Regions from separate parts of the Micromonospora sp. ATLC20 genome, predicted to be linked through region 2. Evidence: riboswitches for the same ligand, from Rfam matches in the RefSeq annotation. Region 2 holds a riboswitch; each other region holds the start of a gene.
What was found. A riboswitch is a leader RNA that binds a small molecule or an ion and turns the genes downstream of it on or off. The one in region 2 is predicted to bind cyclic di-AMP.
Positions count from the first base shown of each region.

Region 1: it holds a riboswitch for cyclic di-AMP, as region 2 does, so the genes downstream of both, AC2CHG_RS13845 (C39 family peptidase) here and AC2CHG_RS15090 (LysM peptidoglycan-binding domain-containing protein) in region 2, are expected to answer to the same signal.
Region 3: it holds a riboswitch for cyclic di-AMP, as region 2 does, so the genes downstream of both, AC2CHG_RS17075 (coiled-coil domain-containing protein) here and AC2CHG_RS15090 (LysM peptidoglycan-binding domain-containing protein) in region 2, are expected to answer to the same signal.
Region 4: it holds a riboswitch for cyclic di-AMP, as region 2 does, so the genes downstream of both, AC2CHG_RS10415 (C40 family peptidase) here and AC2CHG_RS15090 (LysM peptidoglycan-binding domain-containing protein) in region 2, are expected to answer to the same signal.

Region 1 is NZ_JBXUOV010000052.1:10-4,492, forward strand. It holds gene AC2CHG_RS13840 (hypothetical protein) at 192-956, shown strand; cyclic di-AMP (ydaO/yuaA leader) riboswitch at 1,264-1,406, shown strand; gene AC2CHG_RS13845 (C39 family peptidase) at 1,600-2,454, shown strand; gene AC2CHG_RS13850 (alpha/beta fold hydrolase) at 2,707-3,453, shown strand; gene AC2CHG_RS13855 (CDP-glycerol glycerophosphotransferase family protein) at 3,491-4,483, opposite strand, start outside.
Region 2 is NZ_JBXUOV010000060.1:15,876-20,358, forward strand. It holds gene AC2CHG_RS15080 (winged helix-turn-helix transcriptional regulator) at 1-470, opposite strand, end outside; gene AC2CHG_RS15085 (LLM class flavin-dependent oxidoreductase) at 517-2,079, opposite strand; cyclic di-AMP (ydaO/yuaA leader) riboswitch at 2,251-2,396, shown strand; gene AC2CHG_RS15090 (LysM peptidoglycan-binding domain-containing protein) at 2,395-3,039, shown strand; gene AC2CHG_RS15095 (YbaB/EbfC family nucleoid-associated protein) at 3,225-3,674, shown strand; gene AC2CHG_RS15100 (M4 family metallopeptidase) at 3,810-4,483, opposite strand, start outside.
Region 3 is NZ_JBXUOV010000073.1:23,571-28,053, reverse strand. It holds partial or broken gene AC2CHG_RS17090 (hypothetical protein) at 1-224, opposite strand, end outside; gene AC2CHG_RS17085 (STAS domain-containing protein) at 643-1,002, shown strand; gene AC2CHG_RS17080 (SRPBCC family protein) at 1,104-1,556, shown strand; gene AC2CHG_RS17075 (coiled-coil domain-containing protein) at 1,581-2,660, opposite strand; cyclic di-AMP (ydaO/yuaA leader) riboswitch at 2,665-2,795, opposite strand; gene AC2CHG_RS17070 (cation diffusion facilitator family transporter) at 2,940-3,854, opposite strand; gene AC2CHG_RS17065 (HelD family protein) at 3,946-4,483, opposite strand, start outside.
Region 4 is NZ_JBXUOV010000033.1:26,694-31,176, reverse strand. It holds gene AC2CHG_RS10420 (N-acetylmuramoyl-L-alanine amidase) at 1-1,408, opposite strand, end outside; cyclic di-AMP (ydaO/yuaA leader) riboswitch at 1,647-1,781, shown strand; gene AC2CHG_RS10415 (C40 family peptidase) at 1,795-2,829, shown strand; gene dcd (dCTP deaminase) at 2,902-3,480, opposite strand; gene AC2CHG_RS10405 (pyridoxamine 5'-phosphate oxidase family protein) at 3,559-4,104, shown strand; gene AC2CHG_RS10400 (zinc metalloprotease) at 4,173-4,483, opposite strand, start outside.

The DNA.
Region 1 (4,483 bases), on a different contig from region 2:
GTCCCGGCCGGACGGGCCGCCGCATCGGACGGCCCGCGGGCCCCGCCCGCCCGCTGACCCGCTCACGGGCCGCGCCCGTCTTCCGCACCCACTCGCACGTCATCCCCGCACCCGCCCCGGTGGCCTTACCGGCCCGCCCCGGCGAGATCGTGCGGGTCCTCCCGCCAGGTCCTTCCCGTGAGGTGCCGACCATGTCCCAGACCGCTCTGTACCACTTCCTCACCTCCGTGCCCGAGGCCGCCGCCATCTGGTCCTTCCTCCTGCTGCTCGCGCTCGGCCTGCTCGCCGCCCTCGTCGCCCGGCCCGAACGCGACCCCGTGCCGGAGGCCGCCCCCGAACCGGCCGACGCCGACGCCGCCCGCCACGACGACCTGATCCGGTACGCCGAGGAGGTGGCGGTGGCCGCAGCCGGAGCCGCCCAGACGGCCCGTCGCCGCCGGGAGCGGTGGCTGGCCGCGCAGGACGAGGCGGACCGGGCCTGGACCGCGTACGACGAGGCGGACGCCGCCGCCCGCCGCTTCGCCGGTGCCGCCGCGCTGCCCGCCCCGCGCACGCCGCGCACCCCTGCCGAGTACGCGGCCCGGGAGCGCTGGCTGCACCACGCCGCCATGACGGCGCACTGGCGGGGCGACCTGACCGCCCGTCAGCTCGCCGACGTGCTGGCGCGCCGCAACGGGTGGGATCCGCGCCGGCACCCGGCCGAGCAGGAGATCATGCTGGCCCGTACCGTCCGGGACGGGCGCCGGGCCGGATGGGAGAGCGCCGCCGCGCGGGAGCGGTCGGCCTGGCGGGACGCCGAACTGGCCGCCGAGGCCGCCCGGACGCTCGCCGCCGAGGCGTACGCGGCCACTGCGGCGCTGCGGCCCGCCCCGGCGTACCGGAGCGCGACGGCGAGCGCCGTGCCGGTGGCCGCGACGGTCCGTAACGCCCGCTGGCGCCCGGCCCGGGTCGGCTGAGGTCTCGTCTCGACCGAATCGTTACCCGGAATGTGGTGAGCCCGGTCACCCGGGCCGTCGAAACGGGCGCCGGGCGCAGAACGGGTCATCGAGTCCCGCGATTGCCGGTCGGGTGCTCGCCGTCTGTCCGCTTTCCGCCGCCGGGCGCCGTCGAAACTGCTTGTCCCATTGAGCGAAGTCAGTAACCGGGTGTTCCGAAATCCGTTACCGCGGATCACGTTTACGCAGGTGGGAGCGCTTGGCAGGGGACATACCCACCGGTAGTGTCGGCGCGTCCGATGCGGTAATCGATCGCCGACGGCGACGCCGCGCCGACCCGCCTAATCGTGTTCCACGAACCGGGGACCCATGAGCACCATCGGGGTGAATCCGCGGGCCGACGGCCTGCGGTAGGGCGTACTTCCCGCCCGAATCCGTCAGCTAACCCGGTCGGCGGCCACGGAAGGAGTAACCCCTCTTGCCCACCCCTCGATCGTCCCCCCGCCTCCACGGCGAAGCGGTGCCCGCGCGCGCCTGACGCGCGACCGGCAACCGCCCCCTGGGCGCCCGGCATCACGGGCGTTCCCGATCCCCCGGCCATCCGGCCCCGCCAGCACGTGTGAGTTCCTCCGCGTGCCGGGCCGGTGTGTGCCGCTCACGCCCCGTGGAGGATTTTGTGAAGCACCACCTGAAGCGTCAGCTGCGACGGATCGTCACCGAACGCCCGTACCAGATCATCGCCGGATCGGCCGCCGCGCTCGTGCTGGCCGCCGGTGCCGGAACCGTCGCCACCGCCGGTGACGACGCCCCGGTCCAGGAGAACACCGCCGCGGTCGCCGACCTCGGCTCCGCCCGTCTCGGCGAGCAGCCCGCCAGCCGCAGCGAGGCCCGCATCGCCGTGCCGCAGGCGTCGTCCAGTGCCTCCGCCTCGCCCAGCGCGTCGCCGAGCGCCTCCCCGTCCGCGAAGGCCGCTGCCGATCCGGACACCACGCCCAAGGCCAAGCCGAAGCCGCCGTCGAGCAAGTCGCTCGACTACGACTACCAGGCGCAGATCAACTACTTCTACTGCGGCCCGGCCGCGGTGCGCAACGCGCTCAGCGCCGCCGGCATCGAGCGCAGCCAGGACGCGCTCGCCGGCCCCCTCGGCACCACCGAGATGGGCACCAACTCGGCCGAGGACACCACCCGGGTGCTCAACCAGCAGGTCAAGGGCAACCCGTACCGGACCCGCATGATTCCCGGCACTGCCACCCCGGCCCAGATGGACCGCCTCCAGGCCGATGTGGTCGAGGCGATCAGCAACGGCCGCGGGGTCGTCGCGAACGTCGCCGGTACGGCCACCGACACCAACGGCGGCTGGCACTCGTTCCCGGGCGGCCACTACGTCGCCGTGGTCGGCTACAAGGACGACGGCCGGACCGTGCGGATCGCCGACTCGGCCGACCCGTCGCTGCCGTCGTACTGGGTCACCACGATCGACCTGGCGCACTGGATCGCCAGCCGCGGCTACTCCGCCTGACCGTCCCGCACACCCGAAGGCCGGCACCCCACCCGGGGCGCCGGCCTTCCTCGTCCCGCCCCCGCCCTCACGCCGTCTTGGCGCGCCGATCTTGGACTTGTGGCACCCAGTATGCCCGGCTCGCCCGCTATGGAAGGTGCCACAACTCCAAGATCGAGGGTGAGTGCGGAGTGTGGGTGGCCGGAGCCGCGGCGAGGGGTTCGGCGGGGTTCGGTCTCGCGTGTCCGGGGCGGGCGGTGGCAGACTGCGCCAATGGGCGATGCGACGGGGAAGCGGCACCTGATTCTCCTGCACGGCATGGGTGCCACCGGCGAGGTGTGGCTGCCCTGGGCGCCGCTGCTGGAGCGCCGCTGGCCCGGCCGCTGGCTCGCCCCCGACCTGGCCGGTCACGGCTGGTCGCCGCCGCTGCCCGGCTACTCGTTCGAGGCCCTGGCCCAGCGCGTGGTGGACGGGCTCGGGCCGGTGCGGCTCGGCCCCGACGACCGGCTGGTGCTGCTCGGGCACTCGCTCGGCGGGGTGGTGGCGCTGGCGCTCGCGGCCCGGCAGCGCGGGCTTCCGGTCGACGCGGTGGTCGGGCTCGGCATCAAGGCGGTCTGGTCTCCGGCCGAGCTGGCGAAGTCGGCGGAACTGGCCGCCCGGCCGGTCACCTGGTTCGCCACCCGTGACGAGGCGGCCCGGCGCTACCTGCGGGTATCAGGGCTCGCCGGGCTGTTCGCCCCGGACCACCCGGTGGTGGACGCGGGACTGCGGCGGGAGGACGGCCGCTGGCGGCTCGCGATGGACCCGGCCGCGTTCGCGGTCGGGGAGCCCCGGCTGCCGGTGCTGCTGGCGGCCACCGGTGTGCCGGTGCTGCTGGCCCGCGGCGAGGCGGACCCGATGGTGACCGACGCGCAGCTCAAGGAACTGGGCGTGCCGGTGGCGACGCTGCCCGGGCTGGGCCACAACGCGCACGTCGAGGACCCGGAGGCGGTGCTCGCCCTGCTCGACCCGTACCTCTGAACGGGCGAGCCGGCCCGCGACGGGCCGGCTCGCGCTTCTAGCCGGCCGCGCGTGGCCCCGGGACCGCCCAGTCGGGCTCCAGCTCCCGGCGGGCGGCGGTGAGGAACGCCTCGGCGTAGGCGTCGGCGGGGAAGTCGCCCAGGTAACGGGTACGTGCCGCCCAGCGCTGTGCCGCCTTCGGGTCGGCGTCCAGCAGGTCGGTGAGCACCTCGTCCACGTTGGACATGTCGCGCCGCAGCACGTAGCCGGACGCGGCGAGCGGGAACCGCTCGACGAAGTGCTCACCGTCGGCGCCGGTGTCGGTGACCGCGTACGGCTTGCCGGAATACAGCCAGTCGGAGATGACCCCGGAGACGTCGGAGACCAGCGCGTCGGCGCGGTTGACGCACTCGGTGAGCGTCAGCTCGCGGCTCGCGGCGGCGCCGAACAGGTGCGGCCGGCCGGTCCTGGCCCGGTCGGCGGCGAGCAGTTCGGTGAGCCGGGCGAGCTGGCGGGCCGAGGCCGGGTTCTTGCCGGTGTACGGGTGGGCGCGCAGGATCACCACGGCACCCCTGTCGATCAGCCGGCGGATCAGCGTCTCGGCCACCGGCAGTGAGCAATAGTTGGCGTCGGCGTGGTGCCCGGTCCAGGTCGGGGTGTAGAGGACCGTCGGGTGCGCCGACGGGGTGACCGGCTCCCGGCGTACCTCGATGGCCTCGACCTGGGGGCGGCCGACCACGACGAACTTGTCGGCGGGGATCTCCACGCCGGCGCGGGCGTACCTGTCGATCGCGGCCTGCCCGGCCACGAAGATCTTGTCGAAGATGGCCGAGACCGGGTTGGCGCTGGGGGCCTTGTCGCTGTCGCCGTGGTGCAGCTGCACGTGGGTGAGCCGGCTGAACCGGATCAGGTGGGCGTTCTTCGCGCCGTGGTTGACGTAGAACGCGACCCGCAGGCTGGGCACCAGCGCCTCGTCCAGCGCCTTCAGCGTGGGGCAGAGGACCACCGGGGCGCGGGTGGCGGCGGCCACCGCGGGCAGGAGCTCCGGCTC
Region 2 (4,483 bases):
GACAGCAGGCCCGGACCGGGCAGGACGGCGAGCTCACCGGGCGGTACGTCGTGCCCGGCGTCGCAGCGCAGCCGGGCGTGCACCGGGGCGCCGCACTCGTCGTGGGCCACCCGGACCGCCGGGCCCGCCTCGTCGGCGGCGTACGCGTCGCCCCACTGCCGCAGCGCGACCAGCACCGGGATCAGGTCGCTGCCCTTCGCGGTGAGCACGTACTCGTCGCGGGTGCGCTGCCCGGGCTCGCGGTAGGGACGCCGGTCGAGCAGCCCGTCGGCGACGAGCTGCTTGAGGCGGGCGGCGGCCACCGGCTCGCTGACGCCGACCCGCCGGGCGAAGTCGTCGAAGCGGCGGGTGCCGAACGACGCCTCCCGCAGCAGGAGCAGCGTGGTGCGGTTGCCGACCACCTCCAGTGCCCGGGCGATCGAGCAGTTGGCGGTGGACCAGGAGTCACGCTGCGCGAGGAGGTCCGTCATGGCGCCGACGGTACCCCCTGGCTTAGGGAAGCAGAAGTCAGCTACCTCACAGCTGGCCGGGGAAGAATCCGTGCCGGGCCAGCGGCTCGACGATCTGGTGCTCCTCGTACGACAGGTGCGACAGCAGCGTGTCGGTGAGCAGGTCCACCGCCTCCTGGAGCTGCGTGAAGTCGCCGGGGTGCCGGACCAGCTCGACGAGCGCCCGGTCGACGCTCTCCACCACGCCGTGGATCACCACGTGCTCCTCCTCGAGGCGGTCCAGCACTGCCGCCAGCCCGGCCTCGGAGCGGCGCAGGTGAGGGAAGATCGAGGCGTCCTCCAGCCCGTGGTGCTGGGTGACCATCGTGCAGTACGCCGCGCAGTACGCCCCGAGCGTCCAGTTGTTCTGCCGCATGGTCATCTCGTTGAGGGCGGCCCGCGCCCGGCCCGGCGAGACAGTGCCCTGCTTGACCTGTTCCAGCAGATCGCGCACCTGGGCCAGCTCCTGGCGCAGGTGGTCGTGCACGTCCACCAGATGCTGCCCGGCGGCCTGTCCGCGGGCCGGGTAGACGCGCCCGGCCGGCGGCGGCGGGGCGCTCGGGCGGGTGGACTCGTCCCAGGGGCGGCGCGCGCTCAGGCGTACCCCCGGGTCGGGGGTGGGGGTGACGCCGAGCGTGCTCGGGCCGGCGGCGGCGGTCTGCTCGTCGGCGGCCGTGCGGGTTCCGCCGGCGGGCGCGGTGCGCTCGGCGGCGACCAGCTCCCGCACGGCGGGCGCGACCTCCTGGCCGAAGATCTGGATCGCGCGCGGCTCGTCGCTGCCGAGGATGAACGTGGTGATGCCGTGCTCCAGGGTGAGCCCGGCCAGCTCCTCCACCCACTGCTCCGGCGGCCCGGCCAGGAAACCGGCCGACGAGCGGGCGAACGTGCCGGTCACGTTGAGCATGCGGCGGATCGCGGCCGGGTCGCGCCCGGCGGCCTGAGCGCCCTCGTCGACGAGCGCGTTCAGGGCGGGCAGCTCGTCGGGGCCCTTCGGCAGATACGACAGGGACGGCAGCCAGCCGTCCGCGGCGCGCCCGACCAGGCGCAGCATGCGCGGCTTGTACGCGCCGACCCAGATGCCCACCGGGTGCGCGGGCGCCGGACCGCGCTTGGCGCCGACCACCCGGTAGTGCTCGCCGTCGACGCGGATCATGCCGCGACGGTCGGTCTCCCAGACCTCGCGGATCACCCGGATCGCCTCGTCGAGGGCCTCGACGGCGGCGCCGGGGGACAGGCGTCGCCCGCCCGCCGCCTCGATCGCGTCCCAGAACGCGCCCGCACCGAGTCCCAGCTCGACCCGGCCGCCGGTGAGCAGGTCCAGGCTGGCGACGCTGCGGGCCAGCACCACCGGCTGGCGCAACGGCAGGTTGAGGACGTTTCCGGCCAGGCGGATACGTTCGGTCGCGGCGGCCACGTAGGACATCAGCGTCCAGGTGTCCAGGAAGCCCGGCTGGTACGGGTGGTCCTGGAACGTGAGCAGGTCCAGCCCGACCTGCTCGCAGAGCCGGGCCAGCGCCACCACCTGGTCGGGCTGCCCGGCGGCGGGGGTGATGAAGCCGCCGAAGGTCAGCTCGTGTCCGTGATCGGTCATCCGTCAAGCCCTCCCGTGATCTTGCCTGGCCCTGCCACCGTAGCGCCGCCGCCGGTCGCCCGGCCGGGTGAAGAGCGTCACAAGAAGTAGACGATCGTCACAAATCGCTCCTAGCGTCGGTTTCGTTCGCAGACGCGGACACCGCAGGCCGGAAACGCCAAATCCCGCCGCCGGCCCCGGTAACCGAACCTCGTGCGGGAGCGGGGGAACCACACGTTCCACGGTGCATCGTCACCTCGGGGTGAAGCCGCCACCGGCGGCCGGGCTCCTCGGCCCGAACCCGACAGCTCACCTCGTCGGCGTGGAGGAATCCACATGGCAACTGAATACTCAGCCCGAAGCCGCCGTACCGCTCTCGGAGCGGTCCTGGCCGGCGCCGCCGTCGGCGCCGCTACCCTCTTCGGCCCGGCCGCTCCGGCCAGCGCGGGCGTCAACTGGGACGCGGTCGCGCGCTGCGAGTCAGGCGGCAACTGGAAGATCAACACCGGTAACGGCTACTACGGCGGGCTCCAGTTCTCCCGCACCACCTGGAACGGCTACGGCGGCCAGAAGTACGCCGCGCGCGCCGACCTGGCCAGCCGGTCCGAGCAGATCGCCGTCGCGGAGAAGGTGCTGCGCGGCCAGGGCATCGGCGCGTGGCCGGTCTGCGGCAAGAAGGGCGGCTCGGCCAGCACGGCGACCCGGTCCGAGCGGGCCACCACGAAGGCGGCACCGAGGAAGGCGGCGCCGAAGCGGGCCGCCGCGACGAAGGCCGCGCCGGAACGCGCCACGACGAAGGCGGCGCCGCGGCCGTCGTCCGGCGCCGGGACGTACGTGGTCCGGCGCGGGGACACGCTGTCGGAGATCGCCGTGGCGCAGCGCGTCGACGGCGGCTGGCGTGCCCTGCACGAGCGCAACCGTGCAGTGGTCGGCGACGACCCGGGCCTGATCTTCCCCGGTCAGCAGCTGCGCCTGCGCTGACCTCGTCCGAGCGCCCGGCCGGTTCGCCCCGGCCGGGCGCCCGGCCGTCCGCGACACGCCGCGTGGCCGGTGTCCGGCCTGCTCGCGGCGCCGGGACGCGACCCGGACCGGCCGGTGACGGCGATTCGTCGGAGCCGGTTGCTAGGGTCACGCATGCTCGGCTAAGACGTGAAGAAAGCGCGGATATGACCAACGACCCGTTCTCGGCGGCCGCGAGCATCGACGAGCTGCTGACCCGCACGCAGCAGGCGCTCACCGCGATGCGCTCCCGGGCCTCGGCACACGCCGACGGCGAGCCGGGCGACCTGCTGCTCGCCGAGGGCACTGCAGCCGGCGGCCGGGTCCGCGCGGTCGCCGTCCAGGGTGGCCGGCTCGATTCCGTGACGATCGACCCGGAGCTGGCCGGCGAGCCCCTCGACGTCCTCTGCGGACACCTCGTGACCGCCGCCAACGCCGCGTTGTCCGAGCTGGACGACCGGGTCAGCGCGTCGGCCCGGGCCGACGCCGACGCGCTCGCCGCCCGGCTCGGCAGCATGGGCGACCAGGCCGAGCTGTTCGGCCGCGCGATGCACGAGGCGGCCGCGCGGATCCACCGCGACCGCGGCGCTGGTTCCCGGGCCGGGCGCGCGGTCTGACCCGACCGCACACGCCCCGGCACGACGAGGCGCCGCACCCGCACGCGGCGCCGACCACGCGCGACGCGGCACCGGCCTGACACGACGAGGCGGCCGGCCGCCGGGAGGACGACGACCGGCCGCGCTACGCCACGGTCAGCTCAGGGTGACCGCGGTGTCGTCGACGACGAAGGACGTCTGCAACGAGCTGTCCTCCACGCCGCTGAACGAGATGGTCGCCGTGGTGCCCGCCAGCGACGAGACGTCGAAGGACCGCTGCACGTAGCCGGTGGCCTTGTTCAGGTTTGAGTACGTGGCCAGCGTGGTGCTGCCCGCCTTGACGGTGAGCTTGTCGTACGCGGTGCTGGTGGTCGACTCCGCGCTGTCGATGTGCAGCCAGAAGCTCAACGTCGCCCGGCATCCGGCCGGGATCGTCACCGACTGGCTGAGCGTGTCGGTGTGCGACGAGCCGTACCCGTCCAGCCACGCCTTGTACGAGCCGCCGTGCGCGGCCTGGCCGCTGTCGGTGGTGATGACGCCGGACGAGGCGCTCCAGTTCACGTTGCCCGACTCGAAGCCCGGGTTGGCGAGCTTGTTGCCGGAGCAGCCGCCCGACGGAGGGGTGGTCGTGGTGCTCGGCGTGGGCGTCGGGGTGCCGCCGGAGCAGGTCGGGTCACCGGACTGGGCCGGCACGCTCACCGCGTCCCAGGCCGCCTTGACCGTGTTGAACTCCGCGCAGCTGCCCGGGTAGAGGTTCTTCGCCGCCTGCAGCGTCCAGGTGCGGTACTTCAGGTACGACGAGGACGAGGTCTTCAGCAGCATGCCGTTGT
Region 3 (4,483 bases), on a different contig from region 2:
ATGCTCAGCTTGCGGGCGATGGTCGGGTGGTCGGCGACCACCTTGTTCACCACCGCTGTCAGCTCGGCGTCGTCGGCCAGGCCGGACGAGCTGCGGCGGGCGGTCCGGGTGGCGTCGCGCACGCTGTCGCCGGCGGAACCGACGGCGGAGAGCAGGTTCTGCCACGCCTGGTCGGCGACCCGCTCGGCCTTGCCCCGGCGGTCCAGCAGGTTGGATCCGAACATCGTTCTACCTCCTCGGGTGCCGAAGGCCGGCGGCCACTTCGGACTCCGGTGCCCATCCGGCGGGTTCACTGTCTCGGGCAGTGCCCCACCGGCGCGCGCGGCAAACCACGCCGTGGTGCCCGGCCGTGAGCAGCGAACGGGACGAACCACCCGAACGCGCCGGGACCGGTGCCGACGGGACGTGCGTGCGCCAGCTACCCTGGTCGGCGGATCGGCGGGCCCGCCCGGTCGCACGGCTGGCCGCGGCCCGCCGTACAGGGGAAACTGGAACCCGGAGGTCCGGATTGGGTACGCCCAGGTGTGCCCAGTTCGCGAATTGCTCATCCCGGGGGGTGGCGACCGGGCCGTTGGAGGAATACTCTCGGTCGCGGCCCGCGTACTGATGAGGCGCCCGTCATGGGCGAGTGGAGGTGCTCGCGTGAGCCTGTCGATCGTGAAGTCGGTGCGGCCGGGTGGTGTCGTCCAGATCGCGCCCCGTGGGGAGATCGACGTCGACACCGCGTACGAGGTGCGGGAAGCGATCGCCGAGGTGCTCGCGAAGGGCCGTCCCGCGCGAATCGAGCTGAACATGCGGCTCGTCACGTTCATCGACTCGGTCGGTATCAGCGCCATGGTCGCGGGCTTCCAGACCTGCGAGGTCAGCGGCGTCAAGCTCGTGGTCACCGAGCCGAGCCGGTTCGTGCACCGGCAGCTCTGGGTGACCGGCCTGCTCGGCCTGTTCGGCGCGCCCGAGCCGTGGTTCGCCGACGACACCCCCGAGGTGCTGCCCGGCGCCTGAGCGCCGTTCACACCCCCTGCGGCCAGGGGACCTTCTACCCGTTGCCAGTCCGGCGTCGGTACGGGACGATCGTCGCGACGCACGACGGCGAGGGGGCCCGCTTGCAGAGCAGCGACAGCTTCAGCTACACCGTGCAGGCCCGGTGCACCCGGGCCGAAGCGGTGGCCCTGCTGGGTGACCTGAGTCGCCAGGGTGAGCTGCATCCGCTGATCGTCCGGGTCCGGAAGCTGCCGGCCCGGCCGGGCGCGCTGGCCAGCTACGCGATCACCGACCGGCTGCAACTCGGCCCGCTGCACTTCCCGGTCACGTACCAGGCGGACGTGCTCGTCGCGAGCGAGGACGAGGTCGTCACAGTGGCGCGGCAGCAACCCGCGACGACCGTCCGCAACCACACCCGCCTGCGCGACGAGCCGGACGGCACGGTACGCATCGACGTGGAGATCACGCTCACCGCGCCGGCGCCGCTGTTCGGGTACGCGTTCCGCCAGGCCCGGGCAGCTCACCTGGGCCTGGCGGCGCGTCTCGGCGCGACCCTGGAGGGCCGGCCGGCCTGATCCGGCCGACCCTGCAGGGCGTGCTCAGTACACCGACAGGTGCACGTGGTTGGTGTGGTCGCTGGACGGGTCGCCGTTGCCGCCGCTGTACGACTTCCACCCGCTGCTGGGCAGCCAGATCTGCTTGAACCAGATCACGTAGAGCACGGCGAGCGGGTCGGCGTTGCGCACGAAGTACGCGGCCAGGTTGTTGCCGTACGTCCGGTCACCGCCGGAGGCGACGCCGCCGAAGCCGTTCTTCTGCGCGGCGAAGTCGCAGGCCCGCCCCTTCGGATGCTCACCCGAGCCGCTCGGCCGGTGGCACGAGACGTACCTGGTGAAGCCGGCCGCCTTTGCCTGTTGCAGAGCGTGCAGCGTGCGCGGCGTGATGCAGCCGTTCGCCGGCGTCGGGTCGTTGACGCTGCACGACTCCGACGGCCAGGAGCCGTCCGAGTTGCGCGGTGCCGGCTTCGCGTTCTTGCTGGAGGTGCCCTGGACGCTGCCGCCGCCGCTGCTGTTGTTGCGCGAGGCGCGGTCGTTGGCGACCTCCAGGGCGCGCTCGGCCTGTTCCTTGCGCTTGCCCATCACCGTCACCTGCTTGCGCTGCTCGCGGATCTCCCCGTCGAGCTGGGCGCGGGTGCGGGTGGCCTCGTCCCGGGTGGTGATCAGGTCGCGCAGCGTACGGTCCTCGTGCGCGGCGACCTGCTCCAGTGCGGCGGCCCGGTCCATGAAGCCCTCCGGGCTGCTGCTGCCGAGCAGCGCCCCGGCGGTGCCCAGGCGGCCGTTGCGGTACGCCACCGCGGCGATCTCGCCGACCTTGGCGTCGCGTACGGCCAGCTCGGCGCCGACGGTCTTGAGCTGGTCGTTCAGTTGCTTCTGGCGGGTCACCGACCGGTTCAGCGCGGCCTTCGCCTCCAGCCAGCCCTTGCTGGCCGCGTCGAGCTGGGCGCGCAGTTCCGGCGTGCCGCCCTCGTCGTCGCCGCCGGGTGCGGCGGCGAGCAGGCCGGTCGCCGGTGCCGCGGAGGCGGGGGAGACCGGAACGGTCGCGACGCCGAGGGTCAGCGTCGCGACGAGCAGGGCCGCCAACCGGGCGGCCGTCCGTCGTACAGGTGCCACTGGGGGCATTCACACGTCCTTCCGTCAACGCCGACCGGGTTAGCTGACGGGTTCGGGACGGAAGATCCCTACCGCTGACGCGGATGCACCCCACGTACGTGGTTCCCCGGCTCGTCCCTGCGGACGATTAGGCGACGGCCGCCCCACCGGGGCCGGGTGGCGTCCGCGGGTGCGGCCGCGACCGAGACTACCGGCGCTGCCCGGGCGCGGCTCCGTCGAGCAACGCCGCTAGGCGGGGCAAAACCGACATAAGACTACATTAGTCACAATGATTTAAGTGTGTCCTAATCACCACTCGGTCTTGCCGCACACTCCGGCCGACGCTCCGGGTTCGACCTGCAACGTGGCGTGATCGATGGAGAAGTCCTCGTGCAGGGCGGCCCGCGCGGCGGCCAGCACCCCGGCCGGGTCCACGCCCGGGTCGGTGGTCAGGTGTGCCGAGGCCACCTCCATGCCCGAGGTGAGCGTCCAGACGTGCAGGTCGTGCACCTCGGCCACGCCCGGTACGGCGGCCAGGCGGTCGTGCACGGCGGTGACCTGGAGGTGCTCCGGCGCGGCCTGCACCAGGATGCGCAGCGCGGCCCGGCCGAGCCGCCAGGTGCGCGGCAGGATGAACAGGCCGATGCCGACGGCGACCAGCGGATCGGCCCACCACCAGTCGGTCACCGCGATGACCAGCGCGGCGGCGATCACGCCGAGCGAGCCGAGCAGGTCGCCGAGCACCTCCAGGTACGCCCCGCGCAGGTTGATGCTCTCCTTCGACCCGGCGCGCAGCAGCGCGAACGCGACGATGTTGGCGAGCAGGCCGAGCACCGCCACCACGAGCATCGGGCCGGCCAGCACCTCCGGCGGCTCGCCGAACCGGCGTACCGCCTCGACCAGGACGTAGATCGCGACGGCGCCGAGCAGCACGGCGTTGGCGAGGGCGGCGAGCACCTCCAGCCGGTAGAGCCCGAACGTGCGCTGCGGGTCGGTGCCGGCGCGGCGGGTGGCGGTGATCGCCGCGAGCGCCATGCCGATGCCGAGGACGTCGGTGAACATGTGCCCGGCGTCGGAGAGCAGCGCCAGCGATCCGGTCGTGAAAGCGGCCACCGCCTCGACCACCATCAGGGCGGCGAGCAGCGCGAAAGCGGCCCAGAGGCGGCCCCGGTGGCGGTGCGCCGCGTTTGTCACCGCGCCGCTGTGGTCATGACCTGCGCCCACGCCAACACCCTCCCTGCCGCGTACCGGCCAGGCCCAATGTATGTTCACATCGCTATGTATGCAAGTGAACTGTGGGTGCCGGCGGGACCGGTCACCCCACCGGGTCGAGCGTGGTCAGACGCTGGGTGGCGCGGGACAGCGCCACGTACAGCGTGCGCACACCCGAGCCCGGGTCGGCCCGGATCTCGCTCGGCGCCACCAGCACCACGCCGTCGTACTCCATGCCCTTGGCCTGCAGGCTGGTCACCACCTGCAGGCGGCCCGCGCCGAGCCCGCCCAGCCAGCCGGCCACCTCGTCCCGGCGCGGCACCGGCGTGATCACGCCGACGGTGCCCTCCACCTGCGCGAGCAGCGCCTCCGCCGCCTCGACGGTGGCCGCCGGCAGGTCGGCGGCGGCCACCGTGCGCTCGACCGGCGGCACGCCGGTGGACCGCACCGCGTCGGGCAGCGGCAGGTCCGGGTAGAGGCGGCGGATCTCCGCCGCCGCCACCGCGAAGATCTCCGCCGAGTTGCGGTAGTTGGTGGTCAGCTCGTAGCGGTGCCGCTTGCGCCGGCCCAGCGCCTGGTCACGGGCCCGGTCCAGCTCCTGCGGGTCGCCGGTCCAGGCGGTCTGCGCCGGGTCACCGACC
Region 4 (4,483 bases), on a different contig from region 2:
GCTGGTTGCAGCCGGTGAACGCCGGCCGGTTGGTGGCGAAGTCCGGGTCGATGGTGACCAGGCCGGTACGGGGCGTGCCGGTGCTGCGGAACGGCGCCTTCATCAGGTCGAAGTAGTGCGACCAGTCCCAGTACGGTCCCGGGTCCCAGTGCATGCCGCCCACGTTGGCGGCGGTGATGCCGGGCACGTTGTCGTGGCCGATGATGTGCTGCCGGTCCATCGGGATGCCGAGCTTCAGCGCGAGGTGCCGCACCAGCTTGGCGGAGGTGCGGTACATCGCCTCGGTGTACCAGGTGCCCTGACCGGCGAAGCCCTCGTGCTCCAGGCCGATGGACTTGGCGTTGACGTACCAGTTGCCGGCGTGCCAGCCGACGTCCTTGGTCTTGATGTGCTGGGCGATGTAGCCGTCCACCGAGCGCAGCGTGTAGTGCCAGCCCAGGTAGTCGGCCCGCTTCACCAGGTCGACGCTCGGGCCGAAGTAGCCCTCGGTGTCGTGGATGACGATGTACTCGATCTTCTGCTGCTTCGGCCGGTCGCCCAGGTCGTGGTTGCCGTAGTCGCCCGGGTCGTCGCTGAGCTGCTCGTACGGCGCGGGGATCCACTCGCAGGCCAGCCGCACCGGGCACTCCAGCCCGTCCGGCCGCTCGGCGTTGCGCAGGCCGAGGCGGGCCAGCCGGGAACGGTCCGGCGTCGCGGCGGTGGCGGCGAGCGTGACCCGCTGGCCGTCGTCGGTGGTCCGGCTGGCGCCCTGGCCGAGCTGGTCGTAGACCTCGTCGGCGAAGGCCGCCGCGGCGTCCGAGGTGTCCGCGCCGGAGTACCGGGCCACCGCGGCGTACCAGGCCGCCGGGTCGGTGCCGGCGCCGACCGGCCCGCCCAGAGCCTTCTGGTACGACGCCAGCAGCGCCGCGCCACCGCGGATGTTCGCGGCCGGGTCGGTGCGCAGCGTGCCCGCGTCGAGCCCGGTGAGCGCGGCGGCGGCGTCGAGCGTCTGGAGCGAGGCGGGCGGCAGCGGGGTCTCCCGCTCCGGCGCGGCGGCGGTGGCCGGGTCGAGCTTCAGCGGCCGGGAGTCGTCGCCGCGCGGGTCCTCGTCCTCGTCGACGTGGGCGCTGCCCGGCATGGCGAGGATGTGCGCGGCGTCGGTCAGGTGCATCGGGCCGTAGCCGCCGCTGGTGCTCGGCTGCCCGGGGTGGGTGTCCCAGCGGGACTCCAGATAGGAGACGCCGAGCAGCACGTTCTGCGGCACGCCGTACTCGGCCGCCGCGGCGGCGTATTGTTGTTGCCTGTCGCTCGCGGGCGCGGACGTGTCCGGCGCGGCGGTCACCGGGCCGGTCGTCGCCAGCGCGGTGGCTGTCGCCACTGCGGCGGCGAGCAGTATCCGTCTGCCCGACGGCGGGGCGGAGAGGTGCATCGAACCTCCTGGACAGGGATGGGGGTCACTGCGTCTCCACCCTCACTCCGCACACCCACGGGGGTCAATACCTTTCCAGTGAGTAATCAGCCTTGAAAGAAAATTTCACCTCCGACCTGGGTGCGGCCCGTCATCGCGTACGGAGTGTCACGCCGCTGGAAGTTGCGGATCGATAACGGTGGTCCCTACTCTGGTGAATCGTCGGCCGCACGTCTCACCGTCCAACCCGGTCGGTGACGGTCCGACACCGCCGAGTCGCCTCCGGGCGAGCCGGGGAACCAGGTACCTGGGGTGAATCCGCAGCGATGCGGTAGGGCGGCTCCCTTCCCGCCCGAATCCGTCAGCTAACCCGGTAGGCGGTACGGAAGAAGGAGTACGGACGCCCGGTGGCACTCCATGCCCCGCGGCCGTCGTCGAGCCGGTCGGTCGACCGGTCCACGGCTGTGCCGCGTACCCGCTGGTCCCGCTTCACCACAGCCCTCGCCGCCCTCGTCGGCACCGCAGTCGTCCTGACCGGCGGCGCCACGGCGGCACACGCCGAACCCTCGGTCGCCGAGATCGAGGCCCAGATCGACCGCGACTGGAACAAGCTCGAACCGGTCATCGAACAGGTGAACGCCGTACGCGAGCAGCTCGCCGCGCGGCGCAAGCAGGCCGACGTGCTCGGCCGGCAGATCGCACCCCTCCAGGCCCGGGTGGACGCCGCACTCGGTCAGGTCGGCGGGCTCGCCGCCGACGCCTACAAGGGCGACAACCTCTCCACAGTGAACGCGCTGCTGGGCAGCCGCTCACCCGGTGACCTGGTCACCGGCCTGGAACTGCTCGACCGCTTCGCGCACCGCCAGCACGAGCAGGTGCGCTCCGTCGCCGCGCTGCGCGACGAGCTGGCGGCGAAGAAGAAGCCGCTGGACGAGATGATCGCCGGGCTGGCGCGTACCGAGGCCCAGCTCGCGGCGAAGAAGAAGCAGATCGACGCCGAGATCGCCAAGTTGGAGAAGCTGCGGCTCAAGGTGTACGGCAAGGGCGGCGGCGGCCCGCTGCGCCCGGCGCCGTGCCCGGCCGGCTACCCCGGCGGCCCGGCCGGTGCGGCGGTCAAGTTCGCCTGCGCCCAGATCGGCAAGATCTACGTCTGGGGCGCGGCCGGGCCGGACCACTTCGACTGCTCGGGCCTCACCATGGCGGCTTGGGCCAAGGGCGGCGTCTCGCTGCCGCACAGCGCACGCCAGCAGCACGGCGTGACGAAGCGGATCAGCCGGGCCGAGCTGCGCGCCGGTGACCTCGTCTTCTACTACGGCGACCTGCACCACGTGGCGATGTACGTGGGCGACGGCTGGGTGGTACACGCCTCCCAGTCCGGCAAGCCGATCACCATGAAGCGGGTCGACGACGGCGACATCAACAGCTACGGCCGTCCCGGCTGAGGTGTAAGGAAGGGCCCCCCTCTTAACGCCTCCGGTAGAGGAGGGGGCCCCTATTAACAACTGCGGGTGCCGTCAGCGCGTCGGCCAGGTGCGCCAGCTCTGCCAGGACCGGCTCGGCGTCGGACCGCGCTGCCCCTGGTAACGCGAGCCGTAGACGGCCGAGCCGTACGGGTGCTCGGCCGGCGAGGAGAGCCGGAAGATGCAGAGCTGCCCGATCTTCATGCCCGGCCAGAGCGTGATCGGCAGGTTCGCCACGTTCGACAGCTCCAGCGTGACGTGGCCGGAGAAGCCGGGGTCGATGAAACCTGCTGTCGAGTGGGTCAGCAGCCCCAGCCGCCCCAGGCTCGACTTGCCCTCCAGCCGGCCGGCGAGCTGGTCACCCAGCGAGATCACCTCAAGCGTGGAGGCGAGCACGAACTCGCCCGGGTGCAGCACGAACGGCTGCCCCTCCGGCACCTCCACCATCGACGTCAGGTCGTCCTGCTGCACCGACGGGTCGATGTGTGTGTAGAGGTGGTTGTTGAAGACCCGGAACAGCCGGTCCAGGCGTACGTCGATGCTCGACGGCTGCACCAGCGTGGGCTCGAAGGGCTCCAGCGCGAGCGTGCCGGCCTTGATCTCGGAGATCAGGTCGCGGTCGGAGAGCAGCATCGGAACACCATAGCGACCGGTACGGGTGACCTGCGTGTCGCACTACATCTTCGTACACGTGTTCGATAGAGTGTCCACATGGCTTCCTGGTCCGAATTCGCCGCCGACGAGCCCCGCCTCGCCGACGAGATCCGCCTCCTGATGCAGCAGTACGGGCCGGGCTTCGGCTACCTCGCCACGGTCCGCGCCGACGGTGGCCCCCGGGTCCATCCCGTGTCCCCGGTGATCACCGACGACGGCCTGTGGTGCTTCGTCATCGACTCGCCGAAGCGCCGCGACCTCGAACGCGACGGCCGCTACGCGCTGCACTCGTTCCCGCCGGAGGAGAGCGACGACGAGGCGTACATCGCCGGGCGCGCACGACCGGTGACCGACCCGGCCACTGTGACGCGGCTGGCCCGGATCGCCCGCGCGTCGCCGCAGGGCGACTGGCGGCTGTTCGAGTTCACAGTCGAGGCGGCGATGCTGACCCGGCGTGACCCGGTGGCCCAGCCCGGCGCCGCCCCGCCGCAGGTGCGGGTCTGGCTCGACCCGCGCGGAGCCGAACCGGCCCGGCGGGAGCCGGTGGCCGCGGAGGCCCGGCGCGGCCGGCACGGCTTCGACACCCGCCGTCCGGCCGCCTGACCCGGCCCACGACGAACGGTGCCGGCCCGTCCGAGGACAGGGCCGGCACCGGTACGCGGTACGACAGGTCAGGCTGCGCGGTAGGCGTTCCACGCGGTGAGCATGCGGCTCGCCTGGCCGGCGGTGAACTGGTACATGCAGGAGTCGTACGTGTAGTCCATGAAGTTGGTGATCGGGTCCTTGCCGGCGGTCGAGCAGGTGTCGCGGCCGGTCGGGCACTGGTACGCCGGGGACGCCTCGGCCGGGGTGTCGGAGACGCTGTCGCCCGAGCCGGAGCAGCCGCCCTGGAAGGTGTGGTAGAGGTTCAGCCAGTGGCCGACCTCGTGGGTGCCGGTGTCACCCTGGTTGTAGTTGGTCGCGGTGCCGCCGGGCAGCGACT